Regions from separate parts of the Neorhizobium sp. T6_25 genome, predicted to be linked through region 3. Evidence: riboswitches for the same ligand, from Rfam matches in the RefSeq annotation. Region 3 holds a riboswitch; each other region holds the start of a gene.

Region 1 (5,546 bases), on a different contig from region 3:
GGCGGCCTCTAGGCCGAGCGAAAGCGAACCGTCCTCTGCCCGGTCGAAACGCACGCCGAATTTTTCCAGGATGGCGATGGCGTTCGGAGCTTCCTTCAGGATCGAATCGGCGACTGCCGGATCACAAAGTCCGTCACCGGCGGCAAGCGTATCCGCCAGATGCAGGTCCGCGCTGTCGTCAGCGCCCAAGCTTGCGGCAATGCCGCCCTGCGCCCAGGCACTCGACGTTTCCGCACCCAGGGCGGCGCGGGTGATCAGCACGACGGGCTGCGGCGCCAAGGTCAACGCCGTCACCAGCCCCGCCAGACCGCTGCCGACGATCGCGACACGGCCGGCGAGATGGTCGAGGATCTCGGTCATATGGCGAGCATCCTCTCGACCGCGCGGCGGGCGGCAACCGCGATCGACGGATCGACAGTCACCTCGTGCCGGTTTTCCTCCAGCGCCTTGCGGATGTTGGACAGCGTGATGCGCTTCATGTGCGGGCAGAGATTGCAGGGCCGCACGAATTCCACATCCGGATGATGCACGGCGACATTGTCACTCATCGAGCACTCCGTCAGAAGCACGACGCGAGCCGGCTTCTTTTGGCCGACATAATCGGACATGACGGCAGTCGAACCGGCAAAATCGGCCTCGGCCACCACCTCCGGCGGGCATTCCGGATGCGCCAGTACCACGACGCCCGGATGCGCCTCGCGCAGATCGCGGACGTCCTGCGCATTGAACAGCTCGTGCACCTCGCAATGGCCGTGCCAGGCGATGATCTCGACATTGGTTTCCCGCGCCACGTTCTGCGCCAGGTATTCGTCCGGGATCATCAGCACTTTCGGAACGCCGAGCGATTCCACCACCTGCTTGGCATTGCCGGAGGTGCAGCAAATATCGGATGCCGCCTTCACCGCCGCCGAAGTGTTCACGTAGGTGATGATCGGCACGCCCGGATGCGCCTGCCGCAGCAGCGCGATGTCCTCGGGCGTGATCGAATCCGCCAGCGAACAGCCCGCCTCCATGTCAGGGATCAGCACGGTCTTTCCGGGGTTGAGCAGCTTTGCCGTCTCCGCCATGAAATGCACGCCGGCGAGCACGATGACATCCGCATCCACCTCGATCGCCTTGCGGGCGAGCGCCAGACTGTCACCGACGATATCCGCGACGCCATGGAAGATTTCCGGCGTTTGGTAATTGTGAGCGAGGATGACGGCGTTGCGAGTGCGCTTCAACTCAAGGATCGCTGCGACATCCGCCTCGTAGCTCATCCACTCGGCCTTGGGGATGACACGGCTGACACGATCGTAAAGCTGGGAAACCGAAAGCGGAGAATTCATCAGCTGCTCCTTTTATACTCGAAGTGAGTATATCCGGCGCAGAGACATATTCTCGTTTAGAGTTTATGTCAATTACGTGAAAGCGGAAGTTTCGAACCGGAAAGCGCGCGCTCTTCGAGGACCGCATGGCGGTAGCGGAAAAGCTTGGCCGGTCTCCCGCCGGTTTCGCTGGTCGCCTCGCCGGTTTCCTCGATCAGCTCCTGCTGGTCGATCAGCCGGCGGAAATTCGGCTTGTGCAGCGTCAGGCCAGCCAGTGCCTCGACGGTGCGCTGCAACTGCGACAGCGTAAAACTCTCCGGCATCAATTCGAAGACCACCGGGCGGTACTTGATCTTGGCGCGCAGCCGCGCGATCCCGGTCGCCAGGATGCGGCGGTGGTCGGCAAACATCGAACGCCCGAAACTTTTGGCCGGCGAGCAGCCCGCCTCGGCAACGAGCCCCGCCTCGTACATCAGTTCGTAACGCTGCAGGCCGAGATCCTCGTTCCAGGCGGCGCCGTCGAGGCCGAAGGCAAAATCGACGCGGCGCCGGCGGTGTTCGCGCCGCGCAGTTTCCGCCGCAACCCAATCCTGCAGGCGGCCGGTGATGGCGGCCAGAATCTCTGGCCTCCCCCCGCGATGGTCTTCCCAGGGGAAATATTCGTACCAGCCATGCCAACCGGGTTTTCCGGCACCGGGCGCGGCCTGCTCGCGGACAAGGCCGAGATAACTGATCGAGATCGTCCGCCCCTCGGCATCCTCATGGGTCCGGTCGCGGTCGGCGAAGGTATAGAGCTGTTCGAGATAACCGAGCGGATGGCCCGTCTGATCCCCCACCCATTCGCGAAGCCCGGCCTGCAGGCTCCTGTGCCCAAACTCGAAGGGCCCGGATGGCAGCGCATCGCCGGAGCGAACCGTCATCACGCGCGGCTCGTCGCCGGTGACGGCGGACAGAACCGCGATCAGTTCCGCATGGGCAAGTCCGATGGTCAAGCAAACTCCGGGGTACGTAACGTGCGATGCCTATCTGGCATGGAAATCACGTTACGCGAACCCCGGCGCTCAAATCAAACAATATCAGCAGCTTGGCCTACTTGATTTCGACCGCGAGGTCCCCGATCGGCGGCACGGTCTTGATCAGTCCCATTTCCTGCATGAAGGCGGCGAAGCGCTGGTAACGGCCTTGGTCGAGTGCGGCCGGACGCTTGGCAAAGCGCGGCAGCGTGTCGAAGAACGCGGTGCGGTTCAACTCATCGTCGAGGTTGGGATAGGCCTTGACAAACAGCTGCCAAGCCTCCTGCGGATGGTTGGTGATGTAGATCGAAGCCTGCTCGACGGCGTGCAGAAAGCGCGGCAGCCGGTTGTCGGCGGCAGAATCGCGGCGGGTGACGAAGATCAGCTCGTCATAGGCCGGAACCCCGTGCTCTTCCGGGAAAAACGAGCGACCCGGATGGCCCTCGATCTTCATCTGGGTCAGCTCGAAATTGCGGAACCCGCCGAGCGTCGCATCCACCTTGCCGCCGATCAGCGACGGTGACAGCGAAAAATTGACGTTGATCAGTTCCACGTCAGCGTTCGAAAGCCCTTCGGAGGCCAGCATGCGCTTCAGCATCGCATCCTCGAAGCCGGTGACGGAAAAGCCGACCTTCTTGCCCTTCAGGTCCTTGAGGCTCTTGATCGGCCCGTCCGCCAGAACCGTGACCGTGTTCAAGGGCGTCTCGACCAGCGTGCCGAACCGCACGAGCGGCAGGCCCGCCTCATGGTCGAGATAGAGATTGGGCTGGTAGTGGATGCCGATATCCGCCTGGCCGGCCGAAACCAGCCGCGGCACCGCGGAGGCATCGGACGGCGGGATAAGCTCGACGTCGAGATTGGCATCGGCAAACAGCCCGCGCTGCTTGGCGATGACCATCGGTGCGTGGTCCGGATTGACGAACCATTCGAGCAGCACGCTGAGCTTGTCGGCGGCCTGCGCAGAGATCGGGGTGGCAAGGCTGGCCAGCGCGATGAAGGACGCAGTGAGGATACGGATCATGATCGGACGGAACTCCCTGATGCGGATGAAGATGAAGGGTCGGCTTCGCTGGCCCACGGGGCGAGCCCGGCGGTCAGCCGGTCGATAAGAAGCCTTAGAATAAGAGTGAGGATTGCCAGTATGGTCATCGCCGCGAACACCGTGTCGGTCTGCATGCGGGCATTGGCCTGGACCATCACGAAGCCGAGCCCGCCGGACGCGCCCACCCATTCGCCGACCACGGCCCCAAGCGGCGCAAGCGGGGCAGCAACCCGGAGCCCTGAGACCAGGCTCGGGATCGCCAGCGGCACGCGCATCGACACCAGCGTCTGCCAGTGGTTCGCGCCCTCCAGCGAGACGGCGTCGAGGATTTCCTGGTCGGTGCGGCGAAGACCGTCGGCAAAGGCGGAGGCGACCGGAAAGAAGATGATGATCGTCGTCATCGCCACTTTCGAGGCGAGGCCGAAACCCAGCCAGAGAACCAGGATCGGCGCCAGCACGAAGACGGGAAAGGCCTGCAGGATCAGCACCATCGGCCAGACGAGACGACCAAGCCGCGGCAACGCGGCGACGCCGAAGGCCGTGGCGATGCCGAGGCCTGCGCCGATCGCGAGGCCCAGCGCGATTTCCGTCAGCGTGACGAGGCTGTTCTGCAGCAGGAAACCCGGCTGCCGCCCGAAGGCGGAAGCGACGGCAATCGGAGACGGCAGAATGTAGCGAGGCGGAGCAAACAGCCAGACGCCCGCTTGCCAGAGGGCGACAAGCAGGACGAGGCCGATGACCGCATGGGACGCGCGCATGATGCTACGCGCCGAACCTGCACGCCGGGACCGGACACCCTCTCGGGACAACGGGAAGAATGGATGTCATCGGTCGATCTCCAGATCAGTCAATCACGGAGACCCAGGTGAAGCGGAGAAGAGAAAGTATCGTCGGATGACGCCTATTTCCGTTCCTACGCCGGCATGACCCGGATCAGGTTCAAGGGTCCGGCTCAGCGCCATCTCAGCATCGTCAAGATGCTCCCCTCGGAATAGGACGATAACTGTCGGTTTTCAGTATGCCTGTCAAGCGGGCCGGCCAGCCCGCTACCGTTTCCAATTCAGCGTGCGTAGAGCCTGTCGAGGCGAACCACCCTGCCCACCAGCACCAGCGCAATGACCGTGAAGACGATCAGCACGGCGGAGATCGCATGCGCGGTCGGCTCCAGGCTGAAGGTCGATTCGGAGTAGATGCGGACCGGAAGCGTCGTCAGGCGGGCGGTGGTCAGGAAACTCGTCACCGTCACCTCGCCGAAGCTCAGGAGGAAGCCGACGATGCCGGCCGCAAACAGTCCCGGCGCCAGGCCCGGCATGATGATCAGGAAGAACCGCCGCGCCGGGCTTGCCCCGAGGCTCGCCGCCGCCTCTTCCTGCGCCTGGTCGAGCCCCATGACCGAGGTGGTCAGAAGCGTGATCGCAAACGGCAGGATGACGATCACGTGGATCGCCACGAGGCCGAGGAAGGGCGGGATGATCAGGTAGATCTGCAGCAGCCTGAGCATGCCGACGCCGATCGCCACATGCGGCAGCGACATCGGTAGCAACCAGAACGTCAGAAGCGCAGAACGGCCCTTGAACGGATAACGGGCGAGCGCGAAAGCTGCCGGCAGCGAGAGCGAAAGCGCCACCAGCATCGAGGTGACGGCGAGCTTCACCGACACCCAGAAGGCGTCCGCATAGGTTCCGGCGAAGAACACCGCTTCGTACCATTTCAGCGTGAAGCCGCGGAAGCCGGATGCGGTCGCCTGCGGCACGTCGTTGAAACTCTGGATGCACACGAGCACCAACGGCAGCAGCAGGAGCAGCAGCGAGGTGGCGAGCAGCAGCTTCGAGACGATCGGCCCGAAAATGTTGATGATCGGCACCAGCCAACGCGGAATGCTCCAGGGATTGCTGGGCTTGCCCTTCAGCCACGGCATCAGGCGATTGAGCGAGTAGGCGCAGAGCGCCGCAAACGCGAGACCGGTGACGGTCATGATGATCGCAAGTGCTGCGGCAAGCGGCGCATTGAGGTTCTTGATCGCCTCCTGCAGCACCAGCATGCCGGTGGTCCAGACCTTCTTTCCGCCGAGCAGCGAGGCGGAAACGTAGGCCGTGGTCGCCATCAGGAAAACGATGACGGCCCCGGAGCGAAGGCCGGGCAGCGACAGCGGCAGGTCGACGGTGAGGAACCGGACCGCGGGGG
Region 2 (5,546 bases), on a different contig from region 3:
GGGGCAACCATGACCTGCCGCGCGCCGTCTCCAAATATGGGGATGCGACCGGTCATCCGGCAGAATCGGCCAAGATGCTGGCGACCGTGCTGCACCTGATGAAGGGCACGCCCTTCATCTACCAGGGCGAGGAGATCGGCATGACCAATGTGCCGTTCACGACGATCGAGCAGTATCGCGACATCGAGACGCTCAACATGCACCGGCTGCATATCGAAGCCGGCCTGTCGCCGGAGGAATTCATCAAGGGCGCCAATGAAAACGCCCGCGACAACGCCCGCACTCCGATGCAATGGAGCGCCGCGCCCTATGGCGGCTTTTCGACCGGCGTGCCGTGGATCGAGGTCAATCCCAATTATCCGACGATCAATGCCGAGCGCGAAATGACCGACGAAAGGTCGATCTGGAACCATTATCGCAAGCTGATCGCGCTCAGGAAACGCCACCCGGTGATCGTCTACGGGATTTATCAGAGCTGGCTCGACAGCCATCCGGACGTCTTCGTCTACTCGCGAACCCTCGACGGGGAGCGTTTGGTGGTGGTCGCCAATTTCAGGGCCCGTGAGGTGCCCGTCGAGCTGCCGGGCGAATTGAGGATACCAGGCGAGTGCCTGATCTCGAACTATGAACCGGTCGACCGGCTGGGTGAAAGCCTGATGCTGAAGCCCTACGAGGCTTTCGCGGTTTTGGCGCAGACGCTTTGAAAAACCGCGTCAATCATCCGTGGACCAGTCAGAGGGAAAATCCATGCCCCGCGGTAGAATACGCAGGATATTAACGCTATGGCGGCACTGCGCTCAAACCCTATGACGCGCAGGCCCGGATGGATATGGTTCCGGACCGTTCCGCGCTGGGGAAATGCCGCGAGGATCATGCAGGCCGCTTCAATTCGATCGATATAGTTTCCAGCGCGCTCGTGCCCGCCCTCTTGGGGCAATTCTCAGATAAATCCGCCGGAGGTCAGTGACGGCTGCCGGTCGAAACTCGACCTTATGAACCACGCTTGTCAGCTTTCGCTTGGCTGGCATGGAATTCGCGAAGTTCCGCGAATACTTTGGCTGCGGGAATACTGGGGCGCGGATCGTCCATGGCTTCCTGAACCTTCAGGCGCATGATTTCGTCCAGGGCTTCCCTTTTCCCGCTCGAGTGCCCGCAGGGCAGCGCGCACTGCCTCGCTGGCGGAGTCATAGTCCCCCGATTCCACCATGGCATCAAGAACTTGCTGCTGTTTACCGAGTGTCAGGGTGATGGATTTGTTGGTGCGCATGTCAGCCTATCCTTTTACGCTGCCCAATCTTGCAACACGACAGTGTCTTGCGCAACCTCCTGTCGGCGGGCGCTAGTTCCTCACCCGCAGCAGCCGCAACGCGTTGATCGTCACCAGCACCGTCGCGCCGGTATCCGCGAGGATCGCCGGCCACAATCCGGTGATGCCGATGATGGTGGTGACCAGGAAGACGGCCTTCAGGCCGATGGCGATGGTAATGTTCTGGTAGATGTTGCGCATCGTCCGTTTCGACAGTTCGATCATGGCGGCGATGTCGCCGACCCGACCGTGCAACGCTGCGGCATCGGCGGTTTCGAGCGCCACGTCCGTGCCGCCGCCCATCGCGATGCCGACATCAGCGGCAGCGAGCGCCGGCGCGTCGTTGATGCCGTCGCCGACCTTGCCGACCACGAAACCCTCGCTTTTCAGTTCGCCGACGATGCGGCTCTTGTCTTCCGGCATCAGTTCGGCACGCACCTCGATGCCGAGGTCCTTGCCGATCGCGGCTGCGGTGCGGGCATTGTCGCCGGTCAGCATCACGGTCCTGATGCCGGCATCGGTCAGCGCCTTCAGGCCGGCCCTGGCGTCGGGACGCGGTTCGTCGCGCATGGCGATGGCACCGGCCAGAACCCCGCCGACGATCAGCACCGAGACGGTCTTGCCTTCGTCGTTGAGGCCGGTGATCCGCCGGCCGTGCGCCATCGGCAGCGAAACCCGCTCGGCTGCGGCCTTCGGCGAACCCAAAAACACCTCCTGGTCTTCGACTATTGCCGTGATGCCCTTGCCGCCGAGCGCCCTGGCATCAGTTGCGGTCGGAATCTCGACCTCGTCATCGGCAGCCTTGGCAAGGATTGCGACGGCGAGCGGATGGCTGGAGCCGGTTTCGAGCGCTGCCGCAAAGCGCAGCACGTCCTCCGCATTGCGGCCGAACGCGATGACATCGGTCACCTGGGGCCTACCCGCCGTCAACGTACCGGTCTTGTCGAGCGCGACGGCGGTGATCTTGCCGAGGGTTTCCAGCACCGCGCCGCCCTTCATCAGCAGGCCGCGGCGGGCACCTGACGACAGCGATGCGGCAATCGCCGCCGGCGTCGAGATGACCAGCGCGCAGGGGCAACCGATCAGCAGGATCGCCAGGCCCTTGTAGACCCACTCGCTCCAGGACGCACCGGCAACGAGCGGCGGCAGGATGGCGACCAGTGCCGCAACGGCGACGACGCCCGGCGTGTAATACCGCGAAAACCGGTCGATGAAGCGTTCGGTGGGGGCCTTGCTTTCCTGCGCCTCCTCGACCAGCCGCACCACGCGGGCAATCGTATTGTCCTCGGCGGCGGCCGTCACGCGAACCCGCAAGGCGGCATCGCCGTTGATCGTGCCGGCAAACACCGTGTCGTCGATGCCCTTGGAGACCGGCGTGCTTTCGCCCGTCACCGGCGCTTCGTCGATCGCGCTTTCGCCGGCGATGATGACGCCGTCCGCGGAAATACGATCACCGGGACGCACGAGGATGGTCGCGCCGACGGCAAGGCTCTCGGCCGGCACTTCGCGGGTCTGGCCGTTTTCTTCGAGCAGCGCGTTCTTCGGCACCAGCGCGGTCAGGCTCTGGATGCTTTGGCGCGCCTTGACGGCCGCGACCCCTTCCAGTAGCTCGCCGATCAGGAAGAGGAAAACCACGGCGGCGGCCTCTTCCGATGCGTCGATGACAACAGCGCCGACGGCGGCGATCGTCATCAGCATCTCGATCGAAAACGGCGTGCCGGCGAGTGCTGCCGTGACGGCGCGGCGGGCAATCGGCACGAGGCCAATCAGCATCGCTGCGGTGAAGATGATTGTGTCATAGGTCGGCACCAGATGGCCGATCCCGTAAGCCGCCGCCAACGCAATGCCGACCACGATGGTCAGGCGGCCCTTCGCCGATTTCCACCACGGTCCGTCCATCGGCCCGTGATCGTGGCTGTGCAGGCCTTCGATTTCCGCCGTGCCGTGGTCGTGGTGGGAATGATCGTGCCCACCGTCATGGGCGTGATGGTGGTCATGCCTCTTGCCGATCTCCCCCCTTGGGGGGGAGATGCCCGGCAGGGCAGAGGGGGGGAACCCCTCGACACCGCGCCGCCGCGCATCCTCACCAGCCTTCTGACCCAGCGTCCTGAGCGAATACCCAAGCCCTACGACCTTCTTCTCGATCGCGCCCAGATCGCCGGTGCCGTCATGCTTCACAGTCATCGTGCCTGAAGCCACCGAAACGGACACGTCCTCGACGCCCGGCATGCGGCGCACCGCGGTGTCGATCTTCGTCGCGCAGCTGGCGCAATCCATGCCGCCAACCTTGTATCGTGCCTGCGTGGTGGTGCTCATCGTCTCATTCCCATTGGATCGAGCCCTGTCTCTACAACCTCTAGCGACTAGAGCTGCAAGACCCAAAATCAGAAAAATTTGCTGGCGAAGCGCATTATCTTTGCTGTAAGCCATGGTGAAGACAGGGGCGTCCGGCAAAGCCGGGCTGAGAAGCACCCTTAGAACCTGAACCAGATCATGCTGGCGGAGGGAGTCGTCAGGGCGTTGACACTGCGCCCCACGCCTGCCCCGCCGAACGAGGCAGATATGCAGACGATAATACCCCTTGGGACCCGTGCAGAGACCCCCGGCCAGCTGCTGACCGCGATGCGCGCCAAAAACCCGCTCGTCCAGAACATCACCAATTTCGTGGCGATGAATATCGCCGCCAACGTGGTGCTGGCGGCCGGCGCCTCGCCCGCCATGGTGCACACCAAGGAAGAAGCCGGGGAGTTCGCCCGCATCGCTGCGGGCCTGACGGTGAATATCGGCACCCTGTCGCCGGATTTCCTGGCCGGCATGAAGGCGGCGGCCGCCTCCGCCACGGAAGCTGGCAAGCCATGGGTGCTCGATCCCGTCGCCCATTACGCCACCGCCTATCGCCGCGCGGCACTTGCCGAGTTGATGGAACTGAGGCCCACGGTCATCCGCGGCAACGCCTCGGAAATCATTGCATTGGCCGGCAGCCAGTCGAGCGGCCATGGCGTCGACAGCGGCGACAGCGTTGCAGCGGCCGAAAGCTCGGCCATTGCCATCGCCCGGCAGCAGGCCTGCGTGGTGGCTGTTACCGGCGAGGTGGATTTCGTCACCGACGGCCGGCGTTCGGTCCGCATCCTCGGCGGCTCTGAGCTGATGCCGCGGGTGACTGCGCTCGGCTGCTCGCTCACCTGTCTGGTCGGCGCCTTTGCGGCAAGCACGGACGATCCCTTCGAGGCGACGGTCGCCGCACTCGCGATGTTCGCGGTCGCGGGCGAAGAAGCGGCCCTCACCGCCTCCGGTCCCGGCTTCTTTTCGCCGATCTTCCTCGACCGTCTCGCGGCGCTGACCGGCGAGACGCTCGATGCAAAGGCAAGGGTCGTCGCAGCATGACCAAAACCTTCGACCTTTCCGTCTATCTCGTCCTCGACCCCGATCTCTGCCGCGAGATCGGGATGGTCGAGACGACAAGGCTGGCGGTCGCCGGCGGCGTCACCATCGTCCAGCTGCGCGACAAGCAGGCGAATACGGCAAAGATGATCGAGACCGGCCGGGCGCTGAAGGCGGTGCTGGCAGGCACCGGCGTGCCCCTGATCATCAACGACGACGTGGAGGCAGCGATCGCGATCGGCGCGGAAGGTCTGCATGTCGGTCAGAGCGACATGGCGGCAGCGGGGGCGCGGCAGCGTGCCGGCCATGGCATGATCCTCGGCCTCTCGGTCGAAAACGAAGACCTGGCACGGCGGGTGGATCCTTCCATCGTCGATTATGTCGGCATCGGCCCGGTGTTTTCGACCAACACCAAGCCTGACCACAAGCAACCGATCGGTTTCCACGGGCTTGCGCGCATCGTCGCCATGGCGCCGGTTCCGGCAGTGGCGATCGGTGGCGTCAAGGCGGAACATGCCGGCCCGGCACTCGCCGCCGGCGCAAAGGGCATCGCGGTGGTGTCGGCCATCTGCGGCCAGCCCGATCCTGAAGCCGCCGCCCGCAGAATTGCCGCGGAAATCGAAAGAGCACGTATATGAGTATCAAAAACGTCCTGTCGGTCGCGGGTTCGGACCCTTCCGGCGGCGCCGGCATTCAGGCGGACCTGAAAACCTTCGCGGCGCGCGGCGTCTATGGCATGGCGGCGCTGACCGCGCTGACCGCCCAGAATACCCAAGGGGTCACCGGGGTGCATGCGGTGCCCGCCGCCTTCGTCGCAAACCAGATCCGCACCATTTTTCTCGACGTACGCGTCGACGCG
Region 3 (5,546 bases):
CGTAGCAGAGCATGGCGGTGCCGAACCAGCCGATCATCGCCGCCCCGATGCCCGACGTGATGTGGTCGTAGCCCGGCGCGATATCGGTGGTCAGCGGCCCGAGCGTATAGAACGGCGCCTCGCCGCAGACGGCGAGCTGCTTGTCCATGTTCGCCTTGATCTTGTGCATCGGCACATGGCCGGGGCCTTCGATCATCACCTGGCAATCCTTCGCCCAGGCGATCTTCGTCAGCTCCCCGAGGGTCTCCAGTTCCGCGAACTGGGCCGCATCGTTGGCATCGGCGATCGAACCCGGGCGAAGACCGTCGCCGAGCGAGAACGACACGTCGTAGGCCCGGGCGATGTCGCAGATCTCCTCGAAATGTTCGTAGAGAAAACTCTCCTTGTGGTGGTGCAGACACCACTTGGCCATGATCGAACCGCCGCGGGAAACGATGCCGGTGACGCGGTTGACGGTGAGCGGGATATAGGCGAGCCGCACGCCGGCATGGATGGTGAAGTAGTCGACACCCTGCTCGGCCTGCTCGATCAGCGTGTCGCGATAGACTTCCCAGGTCAGGTCCTCGGCAATGCCGTTCACCTTTTCGAGCGCCTGGTAGAGCGGCACGGTGCCGATCGGCACCGGCGAATTGCGGATGATCCAGTCGCGGATATTGTGGATGTTGCGGCCGGTCGACAGGTCCATGACCGTATCGGCGCCCCAGCGGATCGCCCAGACCATCTTCTCGACTTCCTCGGCCATCGACGAGGTGACGGCCGAATTGCCGATATTGGCGTTGATCTTCACCAGGAAGTTGCGGCCGATGATCATCGGTTCGGATTCGGGATGGTTGATATTGGCGGGAATGATTGCCCTGCCTTCCGCGACTTCGCGCCGAACGAACTCGGGCGTCACGAAATCCGGCACATGGGCGCCGAAACTTTCGCCGTCGCGGATGAGCGGCTCGCTGGCTGCCTGCCGGCCGAGGTTCTCGCGGATGGCGACGAATTCCATCTCCGGCGTGATGATGCCGGCCCGCGCATAGGCGAGCTGGGTGACGGCCCGGCCCGTTTTCGCCTTGAAGGGCTGGTTGCGGACCGGGAATTCCGGCGTCAGATGGCTCCCGTACACGAAGCCGTTGTCCTCCGGCCTGACGATGCGGCCCTCATAGGTTTCGACATCGCCGCGGGCGACAATCCAGCTTTCGCGCAGGCGCGGCAGGCCGGCATCGATGCTGATCGCGGCGCCTTCAGCGGTATAGGGACCGGAGGAATCGTAGACGGTGACCGGCGGCTCGCCGGAGGTCGGATGCAACGCGATCTGGCGCATCGGCACGCGGATGTCCGGGTGGATCGTTCCTGCTTTCAGGACCTTCGTGGAGGCGGGAAGCGGGCCGGTGGTGACGACCGGGGTGAGCTTGGTGGTTGCAATATTCATGGCTCAAGGCTCCAAGGTTTGACGTTTGGAGACCCAGTTCCAGTGTTGGAATGATGGAAAAACACCCCGGAATCCGAAGGACGGTTTCCCGCCCTTGTTACCGCAGCGCCCGCACCGTCCCTACGCCAGTATGAACTGGATCAGGTTCAACGGGTCACTGCGCCTCGGCCGGCCAAAGCCGTCCGACCAGCAGTATCTCAGCCCCTTGACGGGACCCCCCTGGTGAATGGCGCCATCAGAAACCCGCGGGCCGTTCATGTCAAGCCGGGCCATGCCGATGGCGATCGATCGGATTTTACGGAATCCCGCAACCCTAACTTCACGACGTTTATTGCTGGAATCTTAGGCTTTCCTGCGTAGTAACATCCCCAGCGATGAACGCAGAATTTGAACGATCCGGAGATGTCGAGATGAACGAGACCATTCGCGAATTACTCACACGGATAGGCGGCCTTCCGGTCGCGGTGACCGAGCTGGAAGACGGCGCCGATCTTTATGCGGCCGGCCTCTCCTCATTTGCATCCGTACAATTGATGCTGGGCCTGGAAGAGGCTTTCGACATCGAGTTTCCCGACAGCCTTTTGAACCGCAAGTCCTTCGCCAGCATAGCCGCGATCGAGCAGACGGTTTCGCATATCCTGAAAGCGCGCGAGGCCGCTTGAGATGAGCCTCCCCGCCTTTGCCGCCGACATGAGCCTGAGCGCCCGCGCTCACCGCGTGGCAACCGTAGCGGCCGAATTTGCCGACCGCGTCGACCATGACGGCCGCTTCCCCCGCGAGGCGGTCGATGCCATGAAGGCCGAGCGCCTGATCGGCATCCAGATCCCGGCCGCGTTCGGCGGCGAGAGCGCTTCGATCACCGAGATCGCCGAGGTCTGCTCCATCCTGGGACAGGCCTGCGCCGCAAGCGCCATGGTTTTCGCCATGCACCAGATCAAGGTTTCGAGCCTCGTGGAGCACGGTGGCGACAGCGAATGGCATAGGGACTTCATGCGCGAGCTTGCCGGCCGCCAGCTTCTCGTCGCCTCCGCGACGACCGAGGGCGGCATCGGCGGCAATATGCGCAACTCCATCTGCGCGATCGAGGTCGACGGCGACGTCTGCCGCCTGACCAAGGATGCGACGGTGATTTCCTACGGCGCCCACGCCGATGTGATCATGGTCACCTCGCGCTCCAACGAGAAGGCCGCACCGACCGACCAGGTCATGACCGTCTTCAAGCAAGGCCAGTATACCCTGCAGAAGACCGTCGACTGGGATACGCTCGGCATGCGCGGCACCTGCTCCGACGGTTTCCTCTTCAGGGGCGAGGCGCCGTCCGTCCAGATCTTTCCAAAGCCGTTCGCCGAGATCGCCGCGCAATCGATGCTCGCCACCTCGCATCTCCTCTGGAGCGCGGTCTGGTACGGGATCGCCGCGGATGCGGTACTGCGTGCCCAGGCTTTCGTGCGTGCCGCCGCCCGCAAGGCGGGCGGCACCCAGCCGCCCGGCGCGCTGAGGCTCGCCGAAGCCTCGAACCTGCTGCAGCTCCTCAAGGCCGGCATCCTCTCCGGTCTCAGGATTTACGCGGATGCCAAGGTGGATCACGACCAGCTATCGTCCATGGCGTTTTCGATCGCCATGAACAACGTCAAGCTGGCTTCCTCCGAGACGATCCTGACCATCATCAACCAGGCGATGATCATCTGCGGCATCATGGGCTACAAGAACGGCACGCCCTACAGTCTCGGCCGGCATCTGCGCGACGCGCATTCCGCCCAGCTGATGATTTCCAACGACCGCATCCTCGGCAATACGTCGACCATGCTGCTCGTTCAGAAACCGGACACCAGCCTGCTCGGCTGACGCCCCGATCATTTCATATGTAAACCATTGAAAAGAATGAGGTAAGGCCATGGATATGCAAGTTTCATTTCTCGACCGCCTGTTTGATGCAGGCCTGCTGATCGAGACGGGCGTCGACGGACTGTATGGCCGCAGCGGCCAGTTCGAAGACGTTATCGCCGCCTTCGAGCGGTTGATCGACAAGGTCGGCGGCGGCGACGGTGCCGAGGCGATGCGCTTCCCGCCGGGCATGAACCGCGCCTTCTTCGAGACCAGCGGCTATATGAAGAGCTTCCCGCAGCTCGCCGGCACGGTGCATTCGTTCTGCGGCAACGAACTCGACCATATGAGCCTGCTGAAATGCATGGAAGTCGGCGAGGAGGACTGGACCAAGGGCCAGGAAGCGACCGACATCGTGCTGACGCCGGCGGCCTGCTATCCGCTCTATCCGACCGTTGCGCGGCGCGGCAGCCTGCCGGCCGGCGGCGCTCTGTTCGACCTGCAGAGCTACTGCTTCCGCCATGAGCCCTCCAAGGATCCGGCCCGCCAGCAGCTTTTCCGCATGCGCGAATATGTCTGCATGGGCACGGAGAGCCACGTCACCGACTTCCGCCAGCTGTGGATGGATCGCGGCGTCGAGATGATGAAGTCGCTCGGCCTCGAGGTGGAGATCGACATCGCCAACGACCCGTTCTTCGGCCGCGCCGGCAAGATGCTGGTCAACAACCAGCGCGACCAGAACCTGAAGTTCGAACTCCTGATCCCGATCACCTCCGTCGCCAAGCCCACCGCCTGCATGAGCTTCAATTATCATCAGGACAGTTTCGGCCTGAAATGGGGCCTCAACCTGGAGGATGGCAGCGTCGCTCACACGGCCTGCGTTGGTTTCGGCCTCGAGCGCATCGCGCTTGCGCTCTTCCACACCCACGGTCTAGACGTAAAAGAGTGGCCGGGCTCCGTCCGCGCCACGCTCTGGGGCTGATCCAATGACGGCGGTATTTCCGGCGCTCGATCCGGCGAACTACAGGACACATGCGCTGCATTCGGCCGAGCGCATGTGGCCGGAGACGAATTGTTACGTCGATCTGTGGATAGAGGTGCTTTCGGCGCAGGGACTGCCGCCGGAAGCCATACTCGGTTTCACCCTGACCCAGGATTTCGAGGGCGACCAGTTCACTTTCTTCAAGGTGCCGCTCGAAGACCTCGAGACCCTGTTCGGTATTCGCGTAACCGAACTGGCGATCTTCGACCGGCCGGAATGGCATGTTACGGAGCAAATCCGCCGCAGCCGGCTGACGCTGCTCGAACTCGACAGCTTTTATCTGCCCGATACGCGCGGCGTCGCCTATCGCCAGGAACACGGCAAGACGACGGTCGCGATCAACCGGCTGGACCTCGAACGCCGCGAGCTCGACTATTTCCACAATGGCGGCTTCTTCACCCTTTCCGGCGAAGATTTCGATGGCCTGTTCCAGTTGAACGCCGGCCCGGCGGCGCTGCCCTTCCTGCCCTATACCGAATTCGCCAAGTTCCCCGCCGCCTATCCGGATGCGAGGGAAATTCGCGAAACCGCCTGGAAGCTGCTCAGGCATCATTTTCCCCGGCGGCCGCAAGACAATCCCATCCGTGCGTTCGGCAAAGTCTTCCCGGCGCAGGTGGAGCGGATCGCCGAGAGGGATTTCGGCTTCTTTCATAAATACGCGTTCAACACGCTGCGGCAGATCGGCGCCAATTTCGAGCTGCTGGCGAGCCATCTCGCCTGGCTGAACCACAAGGCGTTCGCCCAGCCTGAACGGCAGGCGCTGAGGATTTCGGAAGTGGCAAAATCCACCCAGTTCCAGCTTGCCCGCGCCCTGACCCGCAAGAAGTTCGAACCGCTGGCAACAGCGCTCGATCCGGCCGCCGACGCCTGGGACCTGCTGATGGGGGACCTGGCGTCGACGCTGAGCCACGCCCGCGAGGCCGCGTGAGCCTTCTTATCCCGATCGGATCAAGGACCAGCCTTCTTGCCGAGGGCTGGTCTTTGGCGTTGACGGAGCCTGGCGCCTACTCCCTGCCGTCCGATCTTCCTCCGGACCTGGAATGCCTCCCGGCGATGGTGCCGGGCACGGTCGCCGCCGCCCTGGAGGCTGCCGGCCGCTTCGACCGACACCATCCCGAGCCGCTGATCGACCGGGATGCCTGGTATCGCTGCCGGCTTGCCGGTGAAGCACCCGGGCCGGCGATCCTGCGGTTTGCCGGGCTTGCGACTGTGGCCGAGGTGTTTCTCGGCGAGACGCTGATCCTGTCCTCGACAAGCATGTTC

What was found. Region 3 has a riboswitch for thiamine pyrophosphate ahead of thiC (phosphomethylpyrimidine synthase ThiC). Riboswitches for the same ligand answer to the same signal wherever they lie in the genome.
Region 1: it holds a riboswitch for thiamine pyrophosphate, as region 3 does, so the genes downstream of both, C5L10_RS13515 (ABC transporter permease) here and thiC (phosphomethylpyrimidine synthase ThiC) in region 3, are expected to answer to the same signal.
Region 2: it holds a riboswitch for thiamine pyrophosphate, as region 3 does, so the genes downstream of both, thiM (hydroxyethylthiazole kinase) here and thiC (phosphomethylpyrimidine synthase ThiC) in region 3, are expected to answer to the same signal.

What each region holds. Positions count from the first base shown of each region.
Region 1 covers NZ_PVBL01000008.1:183,149-188,694, forward strand. The annotation lists gene C5L10_RS13495 (L-aspartate oxidase) at 1-360, opposite strand, end outside; gene nadA (quinolinate synthase NadA) at 357-1,328, opposite strand; gene C5L10_RS13505 (hypothetical protein) at 1,397-2,299, opposite strand; gene C5L10_RS13510 (ABC transporter substrate-binding protein) at 2,397-3,341, opposite strand; gene C5L10_RS13515 (ABC transporter permease) at 3,338-4,120, opposite strand; TPP riboswitch at 4,256-4,359, opposite strand; gene C5L10_RS13520 (ABC transporter permease subunit) at 4,423-5,546, opposite strand, start outside.
Region 2 covers NZ_PVBL01000039.1:28,948-34,493, reverse strand. The annotation lists gene C5L10_RS31450 (alpha-glucosidase) at 1-704, shown strand, start outside; gene C5L10_RS35145 (hypothetical protein) at 991-1,113, opposite strand; gene C5L10_RS31435 (heavy metal translocating P-type ATPase) at 1,340-3,622, opposite strand; TPP riboswitch at 3,736-3,831, shown strand; gene thiM (hydroxyethylthiazole kinase) at 3,869-4,690, shown strand; gene thiE (thiamine phosphate synthase) at 4,687-5,325, shown strand; gene thiD (bifunctional hydroxymethylpyrimidine kinase/phosphomethylpyrimidine kinase) at 5,322-5,546, shown strand, end outside.
Region 3 covers NZ_PVBL01000010.1:191,698-197,243, reverse strand. The annotation lists gene thiC (phosphomethylpyrimidine synthase ThiC) at 1-1,417, opposite strand, end outside; TPP riboswitch at 1,517-1,648, opposite strand; gene C5L10_RS16345 (acyl carrier protein) at 1,828-2,079, shown strand; gene C5L10_RS16340 (acyl-CoA dehydrogenase family protein) at 2,081-3,262, shown strand; gene C5L10_RS16335 (amino acid--[acyl-carrier-protein] ligase) at 3,312-4,223, shown strand; gene C5L10_RS16330 (DUF1839 family protein) at 4,228-5,211, shown strand; gene C5L10_RS16325 (glycoside hydrolase family 2 protein) at 5,208-5,546, shown strand, end outside.